Regions from separate parts of the Variovorax sp. VRV01 genome, predicted to be linked through region 1. Evidence: predicted binding sites of a transcription regulator. Region 1 holds the regulator's gene; each other region holds the start of a gene.
What was found. The regulator sigma-54, encoded in region 1, starts transcription at its own class of promoters, with help from an activator protein. The targets are predictions, from matches to a motif close to TGGCANGNAANCTGCTTT.
Positions count from the first base shown of each region.

Region 1 (5,709 bases):
GGAGCCAACGGCCTGGACGGCGCCAAGTTCAAGGAAGTCTTCACCTCCTTCGGCGTGGCCAGCAAGGCCAAGCGCGCCGCGCAGCTGACCGACGCCTACAAGGTGGCTGGCGTGCCGGCGCTGGCCGTGAACGGGCGCTGGTACGTGGACGGCGAGCTGGCCGGCAACATGACCAAGGCGCTGCAGGTCACCAACTACCTGATCGGCGAAGCCAAGAAAGGCTGACCCCGGACTGCGCAGCACTTCGTGTCCGCTGCGCCCACACCCCCTTGCAGGGGGCGGCACCTGCGGCCCGGCAAAGCCGGTTCCGCGGTGTCTCCCGGATGGGATGTCAAGCCCGCATTTGGCGGGCTTTTTCATTTGCGGTTGAAGGCTTGGCGCCATCCGCCGCATACAATGCAGAGCAAGTTTCGTGCCTCTATGACATTGCACTCCTACTCCCACACCACCCCTCTTCTTCGCAGCACCGGCCGCCTGGCCCGTCTCGCTCGCGCGGCTATCGGTGCGCTGCTGCTGGCCGGCCTGGCGTCGGCCGCGCTGGCCGAGACTGCCGACCGCAGCAAGCCGATGAACATCGAATCCGATGCGATGCGCTACGACGACCTCAAGCAGACGAGCGTGTTCACGGGCAACGTGCTGGTCACCAAGGGCACGATCATCATCCGCGGCGCGCGCATCGACGTACGCCAGGATGCCGAGGGCTACCAGTACGGCGTGGTCACGGCGGCGCCCGGCAAGCGGGCCTACTACAAGCAGAAGCGCAATGCGCCCGACGAGTGGATCGAGGGCGAATCCGAGGTCATCGAGTACGACAGCCGCGCCGACAACGTCAAGTTCATCCGCAATGCCGTCATGCGCCGGCTGATCGGGGCCACGCCGAACGACGAGAGCCAGGGTGCGCTGATCGTCTACGACCAGAGCAACGACACCTACACCGTCAATGGTTCCACCGTGCCGCCGAACACCGCGGTGAACGCGCCGGCGGGCGGACGGGTGAAGACCATCCTGACGCCCAAGAGCGCCACCGCGCCGGCGCCCGGCGCCTCGGCCCCGGCCGGGGGACGGGCCGCACCGGCCGCGCCCCAGCCGGCGCCCGGCGCCGGCCTGCGCTCGACCACCACGCTGGGCGGCGAAGGGGAAGGGCGCAAGTGATCGAAACCGCTGGAACCCAGAACGCCGACGGCACGCCGGGCAGCCGCCTGGTGGTGCGCGGACTGCAGAAAAGCTACGGCAGCCGCAAGGTCGTGCGGGACGTCTCGCTCGACGTGCAAAAGGGCGAGGTTGTCGGGCTGCTCGGCCCCAACGGTGCGGGCAAGACCACGTCGTTCTACATGATCGTGGGCCTGGTGCGGGCCGACGCGGGCGACATCACCATCGACGGCGAGCCCATCGCCCACATGCCGATCCACCGGCGCGCCCGCATGGGCCTGAGCTACCTGCCGCAGGAAGCCTCCATCTTCCGCAAGCTCACGGTCGAGGAAAACGTGCGCGCCGTGCTCGAACTCCAGCGCGAACCCGACGCCAGCGGCAAGCCCGCGCCTTTGACGAAGCAGCGCATCGAGGAGCGGCTCTCGGGGCTGCTGGCCGACCTGCGGGTGGACCATCTTCGCGATTCGCCCGCGCTCGCGCTCTCGGGCGGCGAGCGGCGCCGGGTCGAGATCGCCCGCGCGCTGGCCACGCAGCCGCGCTTCATCCTGCTGGACGAGCCCTTCGCCGGCATCGACCCGATCGCGGTGATCGAGATCCAGCGGATCATCAGCTTCCTGAAGGAGCGCGGCATCGGCGTGCTCATCACCGACCACAACGTGCGTGAGACGCTGGGCATCTGCGATCACGCGTTCATCATCAGCGACGGGCATGTGCTGGCACAAGGCACACCCTCGGAGATCGTCGACAACGCCGAAGTACGCAGGGTGTACCTCGGCGAGCACTTCCGGATGTAAGGGAGGAGTCGGTCTCCATGAAGCAAGGGCTGTCCCTTCGCGTTTCGCAGCACCTGGCGCTCACGCCCCAGCTGCAGCAGTCGATCCGGCTGCTGCAGCTGTCCACGCTCGAACTGAGCCAGGAGGTGGAGCAGATGCTGGACGAGAACCCGTTCCTCGAACGCACCGCGGAAGAAGCGGCGCGCGAGGAGTTCGGGCTCGACGCCATCGACACGCCGGTGCCGCGCGACGAAGCCGGTGAAGCCGCCGAGGGCGAATTCGCCTCGGCCCCGGCCAGCAGCGCAACCACCACTTCGAGCGAAACCTCCTCGGCAGCCGAGGCCGACGTACCCGCCGCCGACGCCACCGAGCGCGAGCCCGACTGGGAAGGCGACGGCACCGTCGACATGGCGCCCGACGACAGCGAATGGGGCAGCGACGCCCCCGCGCGCCAGAACAACCTGGGCGACGACGAACGCGCCGACGCCACCGAGCTCGCGCGCAGCCAGGAGTCGCTGCAGTCCTTCCTGCACCGGCAGGCGCTGAGCCTGCGGCTCAACGAGAACGACAGCGCCGCGCTGCGCTTCCTGATCGAATCGCTCAACGACGACGGCTACCTCGAAGACTCCCTGCCGGCGCTGGCCTCGGGCCTCGCGGGCGACGACAACGACCAGTTCGACGAATTGGTGCACCACTTCCAGGTGGCGCTCGGCCTGCTGCAAAGCCTGGAGCCGGCCGGCGTCGGCGCGCGCGACCTGGGCGAATGCCTGTGCATCCAGCTGCGCGCGCTGGCCAGCGAAAGCGAGACCGAAGAGCAGGCCCTGGTGCGCAAGACCGCCATCGCGATCTGCAAGCAGCCGATGGAGCTGCTCGCGCGGCGCGATTTCAAGCGCCTGGCCACGCTCACGCGCACCAACGAAGAGGTGGTGCGCTCGGCGCTGCAGATCATCTCGCGTCTGGAGCCCAAGCCGGGCCGCCGCTTCGTCGACGTCGAGCGCAACATCGTGATTCCCGACGTGATCGTCACCAAGATCGGCCGCGGCACCAATGCCAAGTTCCGCGTCATGCTCAACCCCGAGGTGATGCCGCGGCTGCGCGTGCACGACATCTATGCCGGCGCGCTCAAGTCGCACAAGGGCGAGGGCAGCCAGGCGCTGTCGCAGCGGCTGCAGGAGGCGCGCTGGTTCATCAAGAACATCCAGCAGCGCTTCGACACCATCCTGCGCGTGAGCAACGCCATCGTCGAGCGGCAGAAGAGCTTCTTCGTGCACGGCGAGCTCGCAATGCGGCCCTTGGTGCTGCGCGAGATCGCCGACGAACTCGGCCTGCACGAATCGACCATCTCGCGCGTGACCACGGCCAAGTACATGGCCACGCCTTTCGGCACGGTCGAGCTCAAGTACTTCTTCGGCTCGGCGCTCGGCACCGAGACCGGCGGCAATGCGTCGAGCACCGCGGTGCGCGCGCTGATCAAGCAGTTCGTGAGCTCCGAGAGCATCAAGAAACCGCTGTCCGACAGCCAGATCTCCGAAATGCTCAAGGAGCAGGGCATCGAGTGCGCACGCCGCACCGTGGCCAAGTATCGCGAGGCCTTGCGCATCGCGCCCGCCAACCTTCGCAAGGCCCTGTAGAAAGCCGCCGATGGCCCGCCGCCTGCTGTCGCGCTGTGGGCTCGCGGTCTTTGCCATGCTGGCGGCGCTGCTCGTCGCCGGCTGCGCCACCCTGCCCGACGAGGCACCGCGCCCGCCCACCAAGGCCATGGCCGCGTCGGCCGACACCGCGCTCGGCAAGATCGCGCTGGCCTCGCAGCCCGACCCGGACCTGAGCGGCTTTCGCCTGATGCCGGGCGGCGACTTCGCCTTCGACACCCGCATCCAGCTCGCGCGGCGCGCCCAGCGCACGCTCGACGTGCAGTACTACCAGATCGAGAACGACGAGACCGGCCGCTACCTGCTGCGCACGCTGCGCGATGCGGCCCGGCGCGGCGTGCGCGTGCGGCTCCTGATGGACGATCTCTACACCTCGGGCGAGGACGAACTGCTGCTCGGCCTGGCCGCCACGCCGAATGTCGAGCTGCGCCTGTTCAACCCGTTTCCGGCCGGGCGCGGGAGCCTGCTCAGGCGCTTCACCGCTTCGCTGTTCGACTTCAGCCGCGTCAACCGGCGCATGCACAACAAGCTCTTCATCGCCGACGGCGCGATGGCGGTGGCGGGCGGGCGCAACATCGGCAACCAGTATTTCAGGCGCACGGCGGGCGAGAATTTCCTCGATCTCGACACCTTCGTGGCTGGTGCGCTGGTCCCGCGGCTGGGCGCGCTGTTCGACCAGTACTGGAACAGCGTCTATGTGCGGCCGGTCCAGTCGGTGGTGGCCAGCGAACTTCCGCAGGGCGAGCTGCAGAAGCGCTTCGAGACCGCCACCGGCCCCGACACCACGCCGCCGCCGCCCAGGCCCGCGCCCAACGACCTGCTCGGCTACAGCCCGATCGCCGAAGACCTGGCTGCCGGCAAACTCGACCTGATCTGGACCCTTGCCGAGGCCTACGCCGATTCGCCCGAGCGCGTGATCGGCAAGACCGCCTCGTACGGCGGCGTGCCGCTGCTCGATGTCGACAGCGTGCGCTACAACGTGGTCGAGCAGATGCGCCGCGCGCGCTCCGAGGTGACCATCGTCTCGCCCTACCTGATTCCAGGCAAGGCGGGGCTCGAAGTGATGCGCGAGATCCGACGGCGCAACGTCAAGATCAGCATCGTCACCAATTCCTTTGCCGCCACCGACGAGCCGCTGGTCCACACCGCCTACCGCCGCTACCGGCCCGAGATGCTCGAGCTCGGCGCCGAGCTCTACGAACTGAGCACCACGCGCACGCGGCGCAGCGTGCGGCTCGGCCTGTTCGGTACTTCGGTGGGGCGGCTGCATGCCAAGTCGGCGGTGATCGACCGGCAGATTCTTTTTGTCGGCTCGATGAACTTCGACCCGCGCTCCGAGACGCACAACACCGAGATCGGCCTGTTCATCCGCAGCCCCGAGATGGCGCAGCAGACGCTCAAGCTCATCGAGGTGCTGAAGCAGCAGGGCGCCTACCGGCTGCGCTTTGCGAAGGACAGCGGCAATTCGCGCATCGAGTGGATCAGCGAGGAGGAAGAAGCCGGCCGGACCACCGTGCTGAACGAGGAGCCCGACTCCGATTTCTGGGGCCGCACCATGCTCGAGATGCTGGCGCCGCTGACGCCCGAGAGCCTGCTGTAGCCCGGGCGGCTCAGCCGCTGCGCACGCCCGACAGCAGCTTGAGGCCCAGCAGCACCATCACGCCGCCGGCCGCGCGGTCGATCCAGGCCTTGTAGCGCAGGTAGGCCGAGCGCGGCGCCGCCGACGAGAGCGCCAGCGCGACGACCGCGTACCAGCCGGTCTCGATGCAGAAGATCACCGCCGGCACCGCGAGCGCCAGTGCCAGCGGCACCTCGCGCGGCAGGAAGGCCGCGAAGATGCTGGCGTAGACCACCGCGGTCTTCGGATTGCTGATCTGCGTGCCCATGCCCAGGAGAAACGCGCGCCGCGCATTGCTGCCCGAGCCCGCGGCCGCGCGTTCGTCCTGCACGGCGGACAGCGGCTCGCGCGCACCGCGCCAGATGCGGATGCCCAGATAGACGAGATAGGCGCCGCCGAGCAGCTTCACCGCCAGGTACAGCGCCGGAACCGCGAGGAACGCCGCCTGCAGCCCGACCAGCGCCGCAATCGCGAACACCACGCCGCCTGCGCCCATGCCCAGCGCCGCGGCCAGGCCATC
Region 1 is NZ_JACVBS010000005.1:276,310-282,018, forward strand. Features, by position in the region: gene IB278_RS11605 (thiol:disulfide interchange protein DsbA/DsbL) at 1-225, shown strand, start outside; gene lptA (lipopolysaccharide transport periplasmic protein LptA) at 421-1,152, shown strand; gene lptB (LPS export ABC transporter ATP-binding protein) at 1,149-1,943, shown strand; gene IB278_RS11620 (RNA polymerase factor sigma-54) at 1,961-3,553, shown strand; gene IB278_RS11625 (phospholipase D family protein) at 3,564-5,171, shown strand; gene IB278_RS11630 (LysE family translocator) at 5,182-5,709, opposite strand, start outside.

Region 2 (5,709 bases), on a different contig from region 1:
AGCCGCGCCGCGTGCTCCGGGTGCCTTCGGCGTTGTCGAACACGGTGTCGCGCCGGCCGCCGACCTCCACGTCGACGAAGGTCGACAGCAGGTTGATGCCCTGCGACTTGCCCGCCACGTCGAGCTGGGCGCGCGCGAGCTGCACGTCCAGGCGCTGCTCGGTCGCGGTGGCGGCCACTTCCTTGGCCTCGCGCGGCGCTTTCGGCAGATCGGGCAGCCGGTCGGGCAAGGCCAGCCTGGCGGCCTGCACATCATCGAGACCCAGGGCGCGCACGAGCTCCTCGCGCGCGGCGGTGGCGGCGTGCTGCGCCGATGCCAGCTGCGTGGTCGCGTCGGCATAGAAGACCTGCTGGCGCGCGCGCTGCAGCTTGCTGAAGTTGCCGATCTGCTGCATACGCCGCGCGAGTTCCGCGCTGGCCTGCGCCGAGCGGTTGACCTGCTCGGCGTACTGCAGCAACTGTTGCGCAGCGACGGCGCGGACCCAGGCCTGCCGCACCTGCGTGACCTGGTCGACCACCGCGCCGGTGAGCTGCACCTTGGCCTGGCTCGATTGGCTGCGCGAGATCGACAGGCGCTGCGGCAGCAGGAGGAGGTCCACGAGGCCGAAGGACAGCAGCCGCCCGATCTCGAGTTCGCTGTTCAGGCGCATGCGCTCGAAGCTGAAGACCGGGTTGGGCAGCCGGCTCGACTGGTTGGCCGCGGCGATGTCGCCCCAGCTCTGCGCGACCAGGGCCTGCACCGCGGGGCTGTTGGTGAGCGCGAGCTGCACCGCGTCGCTTTGCGACAGCGGCCTGGACAGCAGCTCCTGCGCGAGCGCGACGCGGCGGTCGCGCTGCTCCTGCGTGCGGCTGAGCTCGAGCTTGCCGCCGGTGAACTGCCCGGCCTGGGTGTTGGTGTCCTGCAGCGCGTCGTCGATGCCGACCGAGGCGCAGCCGGCCAGCAAGACGGCCGCCGCCGCGAGGGCCGTGAGGCGCACGGCGCGCTTCATGGCTTCTGCTCCTTTTTCGAGGGAGGCATCGGCATCGTGTGCCCCTGGTGCGCGGCCGGTGCATCGGAGGCGCTGCCACCCGCGGCCTCCTCGGCATAGGCCTTCCAACCGCCGCGCTGGCGGACGGTCTCGTTGGCCTGCTTCCACGGAATGGGCTTGTCATCGGTGAAGGGCCGGTAGCCCTCGAACGCGGACCGGTAGCTCAGGGCGGTGGGCGCGCCGGCGGCGCCTTCGTCCGCCGATGGGGCGGACGCCGGCTGGGCCGCGGCGGCGAGCGCGGCCGCCACGGCTGGAAAGACAGCCAGCCAACGGGCCGGCAATGAATGGAACATGGAAACCTCGCATGGTCATGAACGGAATGCGTCACGGCACCCGGAGGGGCATGACGCAGGCGATGCATGCGCGTTCGCTGCTGTGCTGCGGCGGCCCGATGACCGGGCGCACGCAGGCGCACGAACGCTTCAGGCGCGAGGAGGTTTGTCGAGGAGGCGCGGCGCGACCGAGGCCACCGTGCTGGCGGGCTCGGTCAGGTCGGCGCGCGGAAGGCCCTGGAACACGATCAGTTCCAGCGTGCTGGTGAGCGCGGTGGCATGGCAGGCGCCGCAGGTGCCGCACTTGTGCATGCCATCCGGATCCGCATGGGCGGTGGTGCCGGCGCTGTGATCGCCGGCGGATGGCCCAGCGTCCTGCGCGGCGGCTTCGTGGTGGTGATGGTCTGCATGCCCATCGCCGTGCGCCTGCTGCACGTGCCGATGCGCTGCGGCCGGCGCGGCGGTTGCCGCAACCGCCAAGGCCGCACCCTCGTGGCCCGGCCCGCAAAAGACCATGGCTGCCGCCGCGTATGCCTGGAAGGGCACGGCAAACATCACGATCCAGAGGACAAAGAGGCGAACCCGGTGCATGCGGAGATTGTAGATAGAGCGGCAATGCCTGTCCGTATTCGACGGGCATGCATGCCACTCTAGCGATCCAGTCCGACGGTTTCCCGTCGGCTGGATTACAGCGCCGTCATCTTCGTCGGGCGCCGCCGTGCCGTCAGAAGAACCCGAGCTTCTTGGGCGAATAGCTCACGAGCAGGTTCTTGGTCTGCTGGTAGTGGTCGAGCATCATCTTGTGCGTTTCGCGGCCGATGCCCGATTCCTTGTAGCCGCCGAAGGTGGCGTGCGCCGGGTAGGCGTGGTAGCAGTTGGTCCATACGCGGCCGGCCTGGATGGCGCGGCCCATGCGGTAGGCGGTGCTGCCGTCGCGCGTCCACACGCCGGCGCCCAGGCCGTAGGGCGTGTCGTTGGCGATCTCCAGCGCCTCGGCCTCGGTCTTGAAGGTGGCGATCGCGAGCACGGGGCCGAAGATCTCCTCCTGGAAGATGCGCATCTTGTTGTGGCCCTTGAACAGCGTGGGCTCGATGTAGTAGCCGCCGGCCAGTTCGCCGCCGAGCTGCGCGCGGCCGCCGCCGGTCAGGCACTGCGCGCCCTCTTCCTTGCCGAGCGCGAGGTAGCTCATGATCTTGTCCATCTGCATGGCCGAGGCCTGGGCGCCCATCATGGTGTCGGTGTCGAGCGGATGGCCCTGCTTGATGGCCTTGATGCGCTCGAGCGCGCGCGCCATGAACTTGTCGTAGATCGACTCCTGGATCAGCGCGCGCGACGGGCAGGTGCAGACCTCGCCCTGGTTGAACGCGAACAGCACCAGGCCTTCGATGGCCTTGTCGAAGAAGTCGTCGTCCGCGTCGGCGATGTCCTCGAAGAAGATGTTGGGGCTCTTGCCGCCGAGCTCCAGCGTGGCCGGAATCAGGTTGCCGGCCGCGGCCTGCGCGATGACGCGGCCGGTGGCGGTGGAACCCGTGAAGGCGATCTTCGCGATGCGCTTGCTGCCCGCCAGCGCCATGCCGGCTTCGCGGCCGTAGCCGTTCACGATGTTGAGCACGCCGGGCGGCAGCAGGTCGGCCAGCAGCTCGGCCATCACCATGACGCTCACCGGCGTGGATTCGGCGGGCTTGAGCACGACGCAGTTGCCGGCGGCAAGCGCGGGCGCGAGCTTCCATGCGGCCATCAGGATCGGGAAGTTCCACGGAATGATCAGCCCCACCACGCCCAGCGGCTCGTGGAAGTGGTAGGCGATGGTGTTCTCGTCGATCTCGCTCAGTGCGCCTTCCTGTGCGCGCAGGCAGCCGGCGAAGTAGCGGAAGTGGTCGATGGTCAGCGGAATGTCGGCGTTGAGCGTCTCGCGGATGGGCTTGCCGTTGTCCACGGTTTCCGCATAGGCGAGCAGTTCGAGGTTCTGCTCCAGGCGGTCGGCGATCTTCAGCAGCACGTTGGCACGCTCGGCCGGCGAGGTGCGGCCCCATTGGCTGGCGGCGGCATGGGCCGCGTCGAGTGCGAGCTCGATGTCTTCGGCACCCGAGCGGGCGGCGCGCGTGTAGGGCTTGCCGGTGATCGGCGTGATCACGTCGAAGTACTGGCCCTTCACCGGCGGCACGAACTTGCCGTTGATGAAGTTGTCGTAGGCCGGCTTGAAGTCGATCTTTGCACCGGGGGTGTTGGGGCTGGCGTATTGCATGGTCTCTTGTCTCCGTCGGGTAAGGGGTGGAAGGCGACCGCGCAAGCCGGATGCCGCGCGGTCCCGCGTGCTGCATTGCACACGCCATGCCACCCCCTCTTGGGCGCGAATGCTCTGATCTGGCGCAAGAACCGGGTCAGTTTCTTACGCCAGACTGCGCAGCAGAGCGTGCCGCGCTGAGCAGCTGTCACGAAACGGAACAGTGCACCGCCGCATTCATGCTCGAACGTTCGATGCCGTGACACCAGGGCCCGGAGAGGCCCTATTGGAGACAACCGAGATGCAGACGACTTCACACCACGTCGCCGCGCGCACGCCGGGCTCGCGCCTGCGCGAGGCGCGCCGCCAGCTGACCACCACCGGCGAGGTGGCCGACGGCCTGATCGATGCCGCGTTGCGCCGAAGCTGGGAGCGCAGCCGCGGCTTCGGCCTGGCACCGGCCGGCCGCGCGCCGGGCGCGCCCCATGCCTCCGCGGCGCAGCTGGCACGCGCGCTCGAGCAGCAGCGCGAACTGGCCTCCCATGCGCGGCCGGTGATGGAGTTCCTGTTCGAGCAGATGCGCGACACCGACAGCCTGGTGATCCTTGCCGACGCACAGGGCATGCTGCTGGAGGCCATGGGCGATGCGAATTTCGCGGACCGCGCACAGCGCGTGGCGCTGCGACCCGGCGCCAACTGGCATGAACGCTGGCGCGGCACCAATGCCATCGGCACCGCGCTGGCCGACGCGGCGCCGCTGGTGGTGCATGCCGGCGAGCACTACCTCGACCGCAACGGCTTTCTCACCTGCACGGCCGCGCCGATCACCGGCCCCGACGGCCGCGTGCTGGGTGTGCTCGACATCTCGGGCGACCACCGCGGCCACCACCGCCATGCGCTGGCGCTGGTGCGGCTGGCGGTGCGCACGGTCGAGCAGAAGCTGTTCGACACGCGCCACGCCGCCGACCTGCGGCTGCGCCTGCATCTGCAGCCCGAGGGCATCGGCAGCGTGGCCGAGGGCCTGCTGGCGCTGTCGGACGACGGCCGGCTGATGGGCGCGAATGCGGCCGCGCTCGCCATGCTGGGCCTGTCCCGCGCCGACGTGGGCGCCGCCGCCGTCGAGCAGCTGCTGCAGCTGGATATGACGACGCTGATGGCCTGGTGCCGCCAGCCGGGCGGCGCGCCACGCACGGTGCGCCGGCACGACGGCAGCGCGCTCTGGCTGCGCGTGGAGGCTGGCCGCCATGTGCTCACGTCCTCGCCCGGCGCGGCCCCGGCGCCGCGTGCGGCGGAAAAAACACACGCCGACGCGCTGGCCGCGCTGGACACCGGCGACCCGGCCATGCAAGCCGCCGTCGAGCGCGCCCGGCGGGTGCTCGACAAGCCGATCTCATGGCTGCTGCTGGGCGCCTCCGGCGTCGGCAAGGAAGTGTTCGCGCGGGCGCTGCATGCGAGCGGAACGCGCCGGGACGGGCCGTTCGTTGCGGTCAACTGCGCCGCGCTGCCGGAGCAGCTGATCGAGGCCGAGCTCTTCGGCTACCGGCCCGGCGCCTTCACCGGCGCGAGCCGCGACGGCGCAGCCGGCCGCATTCGCGAGGCGCACGGCGGCACGCTGCTGCTCGACGAGATCGGCGACATGCCGCTCGCACTGCAGGCACGGCTGCTGCGCGTGCTGCAGGACCAGCAGGTGACGCCGCTGGGCGGCGGCAAGCCGGTGGCGGTGGACTTCCGCCTGGTGTGCGCGACACACCGCAACCTGCGCCGCGAGATCGAGGCCGGGCGCTTCCGCGAAGACCTGTACTACCGGCTCAACGGCCTGTCGCTCCAGCTGCCGGCGCTGCACGAACGGCAGGACCTGCCGCACCTGGTCGCGCAGATGCTGCGCGGCATCGAGCCCGGGCGCGAGCTGCGGCTGGCGCCCGAGCTCGCGCTGGCCATGTCGCGCTACCGCTGGCCCGGCAATTTGCGCCAGCTGAACAGCGCGCTGCACACCGCCTGCGCCCTGCTGGGCGAACACGAGGCGCAGATCGACTGGTGGCACCTGCCCGACGACCTGGCCGACGAACTGCGCGGCATTTCCGCGGAGGAGCCCACGGCGCCCGCGATGCCCACCGGCAGCGCAGCGGACCTGAAGGCCGTCTCGGCACGCGCGGTGTCGCAGGCGATGCAGTCGTGCGCCGGAAATC
Region 2 is NZ_JACVBS010000030.1:38,826-44,534, reverse strand. Features, by position in the region: gene IB278_RS31665 (TolC family protein) at 1-988, opposite strand, end outside; gene IB278_RS31660 (hypothetical protein) at 985-1,320, opposite strand; gene IB278_RS31655 (hypothetical protein) at 1,450-1,890, opposite strand; gene adh (aldehyde dehydrogenase) at 2,024-3,544, opposite strand; gene IB278_RS31645 (sigma-54-dependent Fis family transcriptional regulator) at 3,825-5,709, shown strand, end outside.
Region 2: adh (aldehyde dehydrogenase) is a predicted target of sigma-54. The motif match lies at 3,619-3,636, and genes of this name have one in related genera.

Region 3 (5,709 bases), on a different contig from region 1:
CGGGCCATCGCGTGATTGCGTACGACCAGCGCGGCACGGGCCGCAGCCCCGCGGCGCTGGACGCGGGCTACGCCATTGCCGACATGGCGCGCGACGTGGTGCAGATTCTCGACGCCACGGCCACGCCGCGCTGCCACCTGGTGGGCCATGCGCTGGGCGGGCTCGTGGGCCTGCAGCTGGCGCTCGACGAGCCCTCGCGCGTGGCGAGCCTGGTGCTGGTCAATGCGTGGTCGAAGCCCAATCCGCACTCGGCGCGCTGCTTCGATGCGCGGCTCGCGCTGCTCGATGCCTGCGGACCGCGCGCGTATGTCGAGGCGCAGCCGATCTTCCTGTACCCCGCGGCCTGGTGCGCGGAACATGCGCAGCGCGTGGCCGATGAGGTCGACCATGCGTTTGCGCATTTCCCGGGCGAAGCCAACATGCGCGCACGCATCGGTGCGCTGCGCGCCTTCGACATCGACGCGCGCCTTGGCGACATCACCATGCCCTCGCTGGTGGCCGCCGCCATGGACGACGCCCTGGTGCCATGGACCTGCTCGCAGCGTCTGGCCGATGGCCTCAAGGACGTGACGCTCCACTTCATGCCGCACGGTGGCCACGCGCACAGCGTGACCGAGGCCGCCGCCTTCAACCGCAGCCTGCTCGACTTTCTCGCCCGGGTCAGCGCACCCGGTGTTCCCGCATGACCATGATGAAACCTGCTCTCGACGACGCCGCACTGGCGCTTCTTTTTACCGAGGCGCGCAGCCACAACGGCTGGACCGCCGAGCCCGTGACCGACGCGCAGATCCGGCAGATCTACGCGCTGGCCTGCATGGGCCCGACCTCGGCCAACTGCTCGCCCGCGCGCTTCGTGTTCGTTCGCACGCCCGAAGGCAAGCAGCGGCTCGCGCCGGCGCTTTCCAAGGGCAACCTCGACAAGACCATGGCCGCGCCCGTCACGGTGATTGCGGCATGGGACCGCAAGTTCTACGACAAGCTGCCCATGCTGTTCCCGCATGCCGACGCGCGCAGCTGGTTCACCGGCAGCCCCGAGGCCGCGCACGAAACCGCCTTTCGCAACGCCAGCCTGCAGGCAGCCTACCTGCTGCTGGCCGCGCGCGCGGTGGGCCTCGACGCCGGACCGATGTCGGGCTTCGACAAGGCGAAGGTCGACGCCGCGTTTTTCGAGGGCACCGACTGGAGCGTCAACTTCCTGATCAACCTCGGCCATGGCGATCCGGCCAAGGTGTTCGGCCGCCTGCCGCGGCTGGGCTTCGACGAAGCCTGCCTCCTCGCCTGAATCCCGTCACAGGAATTCCTCCTCATGCTGCTGAACGCAATGGCACCCCACCACGTCATGCCGAGCGGCGCGCCTGCCGCGCTGCCCAAGGCCGACTACCGCAACGCCATGGCGCGGCTGGGCGCGGCGGTCAACATCATCACCACCGACGGCCCCGCGGGCCGCGCCGGCTTCACGGCCTCGGCCGTGTGCAGCGTGACCGACGAGCCACCGATGCTGCTGGTGTGCCTGAACCGCTCGGCCTCGGTGTACCCCGCGTTCACTGCCAACGGCGTGCTCTGCGTGAACGTGCTCGCGGCAGGACACCAGGCGCTCTCGGGCCTGTTCGGCGGCAAGACGCCGATGGACGAGCGCTTTGCCGCGGGCCGCTGGAGCCGCAAGGCCACGGGCTCGCCGGTGCTCGAAGATGCTGCGGCCTCGTTCGATTGCCGCGTGGTGCAGGCTACGAGCGCGGGCACGCACGACGTGCTGTTCTGCGAGGCGCTGGCGATTGCCATAGGCGGCAAGGCGCAGAGCCTGATCTATTTCGATCGGCGCTATCACGAGATCGCGGCGCCGCCGCAGCACTGACCGTCCCGGGGCGTTTGCATGGCTCCTTCCCCTCTGGGGGAAGGTTGGGATGGGGGCTTGCAGAGCGCCCAACAGGTACGCCGCTTGCCCCCACCCCTGCCCTCCCCCGGAAGGGGAGGGAGCAAGACTCAGCGGACCGTGATGCCCTGCAGCACGATGCGCTGAACGTTCTCCACCGTCTGCTCGAAGAAGGCCGGGTCTTCCAGCGTATGCCCCGTCAGCGCCTGCACCTGCACGCCGAAATCGGCGTAGTGCTGCGTGATGGCCCAGAGCGCGAAGATCAGGTGGTGCGGATCGACCGGCGCGAGCTTGCCGGCGGCGATCCATGAACGGATGACCTCCGACTTGCGCTCCACCAGCGTGCGCAGTTCGCGGTCGAGCTCGTCGCGCAAGAGCGGCGCGCCCTGGATCATTTCGAGGCAGAACAGGCGCGATGCATCGGGCCGGTCGCGCGAGACCACGAGCTTGCGGCGGATGTAGCCGCCGATGGCTTCGCCCGGGTCCTGCTCGGCGCTGAAGCCTCGCAGCGGCTCGAGCCACAGCGCGAGCAGGTCGCGCAGCACGTTGACGTACAGCTCTTCCTTGTTGGCAAAGTAGTAGAGCAGGTTGCTCTTCGACACATCGGCGCGCGCCGCCACCTGGTCGATCGACGTGCCATGCAATCCGAAGCGCGAGAACAGGCCCAGCGCGGCGCCCAGGATGGCGCTGCGCTTGTCCTCGATCTGGCGCAGCCTGCGGCTCACCGCGGACGCGCTGCGCACGGCGGGCTTCGCGCGCTCGCGCGCCGGGCCCTTCACCGGGATCTTCTTCTTGGTGCTGCTGGCTGCGGCCAGCGCCTTGGTCTTCGGCATCTTCCCTCGCTTCGTCGATTACTTGCGGACTCTTCTTCCAACGCGCACCACTGTAAGGCCGCGGTGCATCGCGTTGCGCCAGCGCGGCCTCAAGGCACGGCCGGCACGCACCATGCTGACGCGGCCAACGCGTTTTGTCCATTTGGTCCAACTGGCACAGACGTTGCATGGCGAAAGGCATGCCAAGCACGAGGACCGACACATGAGCACCCTGCTGTCCGTACCCATCATCGATCTCGCGCCCTACTTCGCCGGCACGGCCGAAGGCAAGGCGCAGGTTGCGGCCAAGGTCGACGAGGCCTGCCGCAGCATCGGCTTTCTGGTCATCACCAACCACGGCATTCCCGCCGAGCTGATCGCGCGCGTGTCGCGGCTCTCGCGCCAGTTCTTCGACATGCCGCTGGCCGAGAAGCGCAAGGTCGACCGCCCGCGCGAAGACGCGGTGCGCGGCTACAGCGCGGTCGGCGAGGAAGGGCTTTCCTACAGCCTGGAAGAGGCCGCGCCCGGCGACCTGAAGGAATCGTTTTCCATCGGCCCCTCCAACGTGCCGGACGACGACTACCACCGCGGCCCTGCCGCCGGCCCGCACTTCGAGCCCAACAGCTGGCCGCCGATCGACGGTTTCCGCGAAGCTTATGAAAGCTACTTCGAGGCCATGAGCGATCTCTCGCGCTCGCTGATGCGCATCTTCGCGCTCGGCCTTGCGCTGCCCGAGACCTTCTTCGACGACAAGATCGACAGGCACATCAGCATGTTCCGCGTGCTGAGCTATCCGCCGCAGCGCGAAGCGCCGCTGCCGGGCCAGCTGCGCGCGGGCGCGCACAGCGACTACGGCAGCCTCACCATCGTGCTGCCCGACGACAAGGGCCTGCAGGTGTTCAACAAGGCGGGCCAGTGGGTCGACGTGCCGCAGGTGGAAGGCGGCCTGGTGGTCAACATTGCCGACCTGATGATGCAGTGGACCAACGACCAGTGGGTGTCGACGCTGCACCGCGTGGTCAACCCGCCGTTCGAGGTGGCCAGCACCAACCGCCGCCAGTCGCTGGTGTTCTTTCACCAGCCCAACTACGACGCGATGGTCGAGTGCCTGCCGAGCTGCCTCGCGCCGGGCGAGCAGCCGAAGTACGCACCCATTTCTTCGGGCGACCATCTCACGTCGAAGTTCGTGAAGCAGACGACCTTTGGTGGGACCAAGGTGGCGGTCTAGATGAAGTCCTGCTTTTCTGTTCGTCGGCGTGTGTGTTTGGTGCGTGGTTTGGGGCACTGCCGTTCAGGGCGCGATCTCGCCGACGGGGTACGCGGCGAAGCGAATGTCCTCCGGCCTTCGGCCTCCCCCTTGATTTCGCTGCGCAAGGCACCCCATCGACGTGACCGTTGGTCAGAGCAGTCGTTGATCGGCGATGCAACAGCAGCGTGTCCAGGTGCACAGAGCATCGGGTGCTCCCCGCAGCGAAATCAAGGAGGAGGCCGAAGGCCGGGGGACATTCGCGGAGGGGAGTACCCGGTGATCTGTGCACACGCCCCGAGCAAGAACGCCAGAACCACCACGAACGCGCAATGAGCACCTGACATGCCCCATCTCTCCTACGTCAACGTCTTCGCAAAGGACGTGGTCGCGCTCAGCGGCTTCTACCAGCGCGTGTTCGGCTTCCCCGAGATCGAGGCGATCCGCTCGCCGATCTTCCGCGGGCTCGACACCGGCAAGTCGAGCCTCGGCTTCAACGCGCTCGAGGCCTACGAGCTGCTGCACCTGGCCGAATTTTCCGACACACGTGGCGTGAAGTTCCTGCTGAACATCGACGTCGACAGCAAGGACGACGTGGACCGCATGGTGCCCGTCGCGCTCGAGGCCGGCGCCACGCTGGTGAAGCCGCCCTACGTCACCTACTACAACTGGTACCAGTCGGTGCTGCTCGACCCCGAGGGCAATGTGTTCCGCATCAACTTCATGATGTGACGCGCGCGGCGCGCCTTCCCTTCTTCCTTCCCTTCTTCCTTCCCTCTCGACACGCTCCCCACGAAAGGTTGCTCCATGCTGCTGCGCACTCCCACCCACGGCTTCGCCCTTGGCCTTGCATCGGCGCTCGCGGCCGGCGGCGCGTTGTTCGCGCTGCCCGCCGCGGCGGCCGACGGCTTCACGCTCAAGGACAAGCCGAAGATCGCCATGCTCTACTTCGGTCCGAAGAACGACGGCGGCTGGACGCAGGCCTTTGACGAAGCGCGCGTGAAGATCGAGAAGGAGATCGGCCAGAAGATCCAGTTCGTCGAGAACGTGCCCGAGGACGCGTCGGCCATCAAGCCCGCGGCCGAGAAGTTCATCCAGCGCGGCGCCAACATCGTGATCGGCACCGCCTTCGGCTACTCCGACAGCTTCAAGGACCTGGCCGCCAAGTACCCCGGCGTGGCTTTTCTCAACGGCTCGGGCACCACCAACGGCAGCAATCTCGAATCGTTCTACGGCCGCACCTACGAGAGCCAGTATCTCTGCGGCATGGCCGCGGGCGCAGCCTCCAAAAGCGGAAAGCTCGGCTTCGTGGCGGCCAACCCCTTCGGCGTGGTGAACTGGACCATCAATGCCTTCGCGCTGGGTGCGCAGAAGATGAACCCCAACGCCACGGTCAACGTGATCTACACCGGCGCCTGGAACGACCCGGTGAAGGAACGCGCCGCCGCGGCCGCGCTGATCGACCAGGGCGCCGACGTGATCGGCCAGCACGTCGACTCGCCCACGCCGCAGATCGTGGCGCAGGAGCGCGGCGTGTACGGCACCGGCCACCACCGCGACCTGCGCCAGTTCGCGCCCAAGGCCACGCTGTGCTCGTCGGTGTGGGTGTGGGACCGCTTCCTGACGCCCGAGCTCAAGAAGATCATGGCCGGCAACTGGAAGCCCGGCCAGTACGGCGCCTTCATCGAGATGAAGGACGGCGGCACCGACATCGCAGGCTTCGGCCCCGCGGTGCCCAAGGACAAGGCCGCGCAGATCACGGCCGAGCGCGACGCGATCAT
Region 3 is NZ_JACVBS010000032.1:20,744-26,452, reverse strand. Features, by position in the region: gene rutD (pyrimidine utilization protein D) at 1-686, shown strand, start outside; gene IB278_RS32180 (malonic semialdehyde reductase) at 683-1,282, shown strand; gene rutF (NADH-dependent FMN reductase RutF) at 1,307-1,852, shown strand; gene rutR (HTH-type transcriptional regulator RutR) at 1,981-2,703, opposite strand; gene IB278_RS32165 (isopenicillin N synthase family dioxygenase) at 2,906-3,910, shown strand; gene IB278_RS32160 (VOC family protein) at 4,274-4,660, shown strand; gene IB278_RS32155 (BMP family ABC transporter substrate-binding protein) at 4,736-5,709, shown strand, end outside.
Region 3: IB278_RS32165 (isopenicillin N synthase family dioxygenase) is a predicted target of sigma-54. The motif match lies at 2,856-2,873, and genes of this name have one in related genera.

Region 4 (5,709 bases), on a different contig from region 1:
TCGCGTCGCGATCGCATCACCTCGCCGGGTTGCTTCGCGAGCCATTGGTCGTAGCGCTTGTAGTGCTGCCGGATTGCAGCCCCCGCATAGGGCAACTGCTCATACATCTCGTCGAATTTGTGCATGGAACGACCAATCTCCTTGAGCCATAGCTTAGCAAGTTCGAGGCCAGTGAAAGCCCTATGTTGAGGCGAAACACCGCGCCGCCGCCCGCTTTCACGGCAGGCGGTGGTGCCAATAGCGGGCATTGCGCTCCCGTTCGCAGCCGACTTCGCCCGGTTCCCGGCTGCGCCAGAGCATTGCGCCGCAGGGCACGCTCTCGACCAGCTTCACGCCCTGCGCGGCATAGCGCTCGACCACTTCCGGGGCCGGATGGCCGAAGCGGTTGCGGTAGCCCGCCTGGACCAGCGCGATGCGCGGGCGTACCGCTTCGAGGAACGGCGCGCTCGACGAAGTCTTGCTGCCATGGTGCGGCGCGAGCAGCACGTCGGCCCGCAGATCGGCCGTGCGCGACACCAGCGCGGCCTCCTGCAGGCGCTCGATGTCGCCGGCCAGCAGCACCGTGGCGCGGCCGTTGGCGATGCGCAGCACGCAGGAAATGGCATTGGGCTTGGTGAACGACAGGTAGTCGTCCGCCGCCGGATGGAGGATCTCGAAATCCACGCCGTCCCAGGTCCAGCGCTGCCCCGCCGCGCAGCGCCGCGCCGGACGCACCGCCTGCAGCGGGTGCGTGGCCTCTATCGAGCTCAACAGCGCCGCCTGCGGCTGCATCGCGAGCACCGCGGCCGCGCCGCCGGTGTGGTCGCTGTCGCGGTGGCTCAGCACCAGCATGTCCAGCCGCTCGTCGAAGGCGCGCAGCAGCGGCACGAGCACGCGATGGCCGGCGTCGCTCTCGAGGCTGTAGCGCGGGCCGGCGTCGTACAGCAGACTGTGCGCTGCCGTGCGCACCAGCACCGCATTGCCCTGCCCGATGTCCGCGGCCAGCAGTTCGAACTGCCCCTCGGCCGGACGGGGGGCGTGCCAGAGCAGCACCGGCAGCAGCAGCGGCAGGCCCAGCGTGCGCAGCGACCATGGCAGGCGCATGGCCAGCAGAACGCCGCCCGCCACCCCGCAGGCCGCCATCCACACGGGTGGCGCCGCCATCGAGAGCGTGGCATATGGCCATGCGGCGAACCACCTCAGCATCACGGCCAGCGCCTGCACGGCCCATGCGGCCAGCGTCCACAGCGGCGCCGCCACGGTGCCCAGCATGGCCAGCGGCGTGACCACCAGCGTGACCCAGGGGATTGCCACCGCATTGGCCAGCAGGCCCACCACCGACACCTGCTGGAAAAGCAGCAAGCTGAGCGGGGTGAGCGCCAGCGTGATCACCCATTGCTCGCGGAAGAACCCCAGCAGCCGGGACCATTTTCCAGCCGTCTCCCCGGCCGGCCGCATGAAGCCGGTCGCGAACAGGATACCCACCGCCACGAAGCTGAGCCAGAAGCCGGCCTGCATCAGCGCCCACGGGTCGAGCGCCACCACCACCGCGGCGATCAGCAGCCAGACATGGGGCCATGGCCAGCGCCGCCCCGTGAACCGCAGCAGCGCCGCGGTCGCGAGCATCCACACCGTGCGCTGCGAAGGCACGCCCCAGCCGCTGAAAAGCGCATAAAGCCCGGCCAGCAGAACGCCGCCGGCCAGCGCGGCCTGCGGCGCGGGAACGCGCAGCATCAGCCAGCCGCTGCGGCGCCACAGCGCGCCCACCACATGCGCGGCAAGCCAGGCGAACATGGTGATGTGCAGCCCCGAGATCGACATCAGGTGGGCCACGCCGGTGGCGCGAAAGACATCCCAGTCGCTGCGGTCGATGGCGCCCTGGTCGCCGGTGACGAGCGCGGCGATGACGCCGGCCTGCCTCGCATCGGCCACGCGCTCGAACACCGCATCGCGCACCGCCTCCCGCGCACGTTCGACGGGATGCAGCCACGTGGATTGCAGGCGCGCCGGTGCGGCGTCGCGGGCACCCGTTCGCACATAGCCGCTGGCATGCACGCCCTGCTCCCACAGCCACAGCTCGTTGTCGAAGCCATGCGGATTGAGATTGCCGTGCGGCGCCTTGAGCCGCACCGTGAGGCGCCAGCGCTCGCCCGCATGCAGCGCAGCCGCATCGCCGCCCGTCGCCGCGGCACGGCTTTCCGGAGCGCGCCCCCAGAGACTCGTGTCGTCGCGGTACCAGCCGAGTGCGATGCGCGCCGGAACACGCGACGCGGACCCAAGCCGTTCATCGGCCCAGCGGGCCGATTCGACATCGAGCCGAAAGCGCGTGCCGCCCTCGCTGCGCTGGGGCATCTGCGCGACTACGCCGACCACTTGCAGGTCGAGGCCTTCGAGGGCCGGGTCCAGTGCGCCCCGCGCATAGGCCACCGCCCGCCAGCCTGCGAGCCCGCCGGCGGCGAGCGCTCCGCAGGCCAGGGCAACGACCATCGCAAGCCCCGCCGGCAAGCGCCATGCGCGAGGCAGCGGCCGCCATCGCCGCGACAGCCCCGCCAGGCCGGCCAGGCCCGCGAAGAACAGCGCCGCATAGGCACCCGCGCTCCACAGCTTCGGCTGATGCAATTGCAATGCCGCGCCGAGCAGCGATCCGCCCAGCGCAGCAAAGGCCCACGACGATGCCGCGGCGCCGCCGGACGCGCGCGCCGGCCTCACCGGCAATCTCCAGAACACATGATGCAAACCCTCCCTGCACTCACGCTCAGTGGCGCGTTAATTGCTTTGCTTCCAGGGCCTGCCACCAATTCTCGAAGGCACTTAATTGGTGACAGGCCCTAGGCTAGTATGCGTCTCACAAGAGACATCTTTTCGATGCAATCTCGCAGTACTGCACACAAAACGCATGTCCATTCACGCCGCACTCCACCACGTCACCCACTACAAATACGACCGCCTGGTGCAGTTGGGCCCGCAGGTCGTGCGCCTGCGGCCCGCGCCGCATTGCCGCAGCAACGTCATCTCGTATTCGCTGCAGGTCGAGCCGGCCGAGCACTTCGTCAACTGGATGCAGGACCCGTTCGCCAACTACCAGGCGCGGCTCGTGTTTCCCGAGAAGACGCGCGAGTTCAAGGTCACGGTCGACCTGGTCGTCGAGATGGCGGTCTACAACCCCTTCGACTTCTTCCTCGAGCCGCAGGCCGAGAACTTCCCGTTCAAGTACACCGCCTCGCAGGCCGAGGAACTCGCGCCCTACCTCGTCACCGATGAACCCACGCCGCTTCTGCAGGCCTACCTCGACAAGATCGAGCGCAAGGAGCAGCGCACCATCGATTTTCTGGTTGGCCTCAACCAGCAGGTCCAGAAGGACGTCAACTACCTGATCCGCATGGAGCCCGGCGTGCAGACGCCGGAAGAAACGCTCGCCAGCGGCAGCGGCTCCTGCCGCGACTCGGGCTGGCTGCTGGTGCAGCTGCTGCGCCATTGCGGGCTGGCCGCGCGCTTCGTCTCGGGCTACCTGATCCAGCTCACGCCCGACGTCAAGGCGCTCGACGGCCCGAGCGGCACCACGGTCGACTTCACCGACCTGCACGCCTGGTGCGAGGTCTTCCTGCCCGGTGCGGGCTGGATCGGCCTTGACGCCACCTCGGGCCTTCTTGCCGGCGAAGGCCACATCCCGCTCGCCTGCACGCCCACGCCTTCGAGCGCCGCGCCCATCGAAGGCGCGGTGGACGAAGCCGAGGTCGACTTCGGCCATGAGATGAAGGTCACGCGCATCTACGAATCGCCGCGCGTGACCAAGCCCTACACCGAGGAGCAGTGGGCCGAGGTGCTCGCGCTCGGCGACGCGGTCGATGCGCGCCTGAAAGCCGGCGACGTGCGGCTCACGATGGGCGGCGAGCCCACCTACGTGGCCACCAGCGACCGCGACGCGCCCGAGTGGAACACCGATGCGCTCGGCCCCACCAAGCGCGGCTATGCCACCGAGCTCGTGCACAAGCTGCGCGCCGAGTACGGCCAGGGCGGCTTCCTGCACTTCGGCCAGGGCAAGTGGTACCCGGGCGAGCAATTGCCGCGCTGGGCGCTGTCGATCTTCTGGCGCGCCGACGGCCAGACGCTCTGGCACGACCCCGAACTCTTTGCCGACGAGCGCGTGCCCACGCACTACACGAGCGAGGACGCGCGCCGCTTCACCACCGTGCTGGCGCACAAGCTCGGCATCACCGAGCGCTACATCCAGCCCGGCTACGAAGACGTCTATTACTACCTCTGGCGCGAACGCCGGCTGCCGGTCAACGTCGATCCCTTCGAATCGAAGCTCGACGACGAACTCGAGCGCGTTCGCCTGCGCCGCGTGTTCACGCAGAAGCTCGACGCGGTCATCGGCTACATGCTGCCGCTCGAACCCGGCAACGCCAATGCCGACGCGCCGGCGCTCGAAGGCCCGGGCTGGAAGACCGGCCCCTGGTTCCTGCGCGACGACCGCCTCTACCTGATCCCGGGCGATTCGCCGATGGGCTACCGCCTGCCGCTCGATTCGCAGCCCTGGGCCAGCAAGGGCGACTACCCCTACCTCGTCGAGCGCGACCCGACCGCGCCGCGCGCCGCGCTGCCGAGCTCGGCCGACTACCGCGCGCGCTATGCCGTGCCGGCCGGCGGCGCAGCGGGTGCCGACCTGGGCGCGGTGCCCTATGCCTTCGGCGCGCCGCCGGTGGTGCCCGCGGCCCTGCGCATGCAGGCGCCGGGCGAGGTGGCTGCAGCAGGCACAGCGGCAAGCGGCGATGCCGCCGCAGCCGACGCAGCAGCCATCCGCTCCTCCGCCACGCCAGCCACGCGCCAGCCGGTGCGCGGCGAATCGGCCCATTGGGTCACGCGCACCGCGCTGTGCGTCGAAGTGCGCGACCCGCGCCGCGCCAACGGCCCGTCGGCCGAGAAAAAAGGCAGCGCCTCGGGCGTGCTCTACGTCTTCATGCCGCCGCTCGCGCGCCTGGAGGACTACCTCGACCTGGTCGCGGCCGTCGAAGCCACGGCGCAACAGCTCGGCATGCGCATCGTGATGGAAGGCTATCCGCCACCGCGCGATCCGCGCCTGAAGATGCTGGCCGTCACCCCCGACCCGGGCGTGATCGAAGTCAACATCCATCCGGCCCACAACTGGAAGGAACTGGTCGCCCACACCGAGTTCCTCTACAACGCCGCGTTCGAAACCCGCCTCTCGGCCGAGAAGTTCATGACCGACGGGCGCCACACCGGCACCGGCGGCGGCAACCACTTCGTGATGGGCGGCGCCACGCCGGCCGACAGCCCCTTCCTGCGCCGGCCCGAGCTGCTCGCGAGCCTGCTGCTCTACTGGCACAACCACCCTTCGCTGAGCTACCTGTTCTCGGGCATGTTCATCGGCCCGACCAGCCAGGCGCCGCGCGTGGACGAAGCGCGCAACGACCAGGTCTACGAGCTCGAGATCGCGCTGAAGGAAATCGCCAGGAACCGCGAGATCCACGGCCAGAACATGCCGGCCTGGCTGGTGGACCGGACGCTGCGCAACATCCTGATCGACGTGTCGGGCAACACGCACCGCAGCGAGTTCTGCATCGACAAGCTCTATTCGCCCGACTCGAGCACCGGCCGCCTCGGCCTGCTGGAGCTGCGCGCCTTCGAGATGCCGCCGCATGCGCGCATGAGCATTGCGCAGCAGCTGCTGATCCGCGCGCTGGTGGCGCGCTTCTGGGACGAACCGTA
Region 4 is NZ_JACVBS010000022.1:40,083-45,791, forward strand. Features, by position in the region: gene IB278_RS28645 (circularly permuted type 2 ATP-grasp protein) at 1-125, opposite strand, end outside; gene IB278_RS28650 (DNA internalization-related competence protein ComEC/Rec2) at 217-2,688, opposite strand; gene IB278_RS28655 (DUF2126 domain-containing protein) at 2,876-5,709, shown strand, end outside.
Region 4: IB278_RS28655 (DUF2126 domain-containing protein) is a predicted target of sigma-54. The motif match lies at 2,739-2,756, and genes of this name have one in related genera.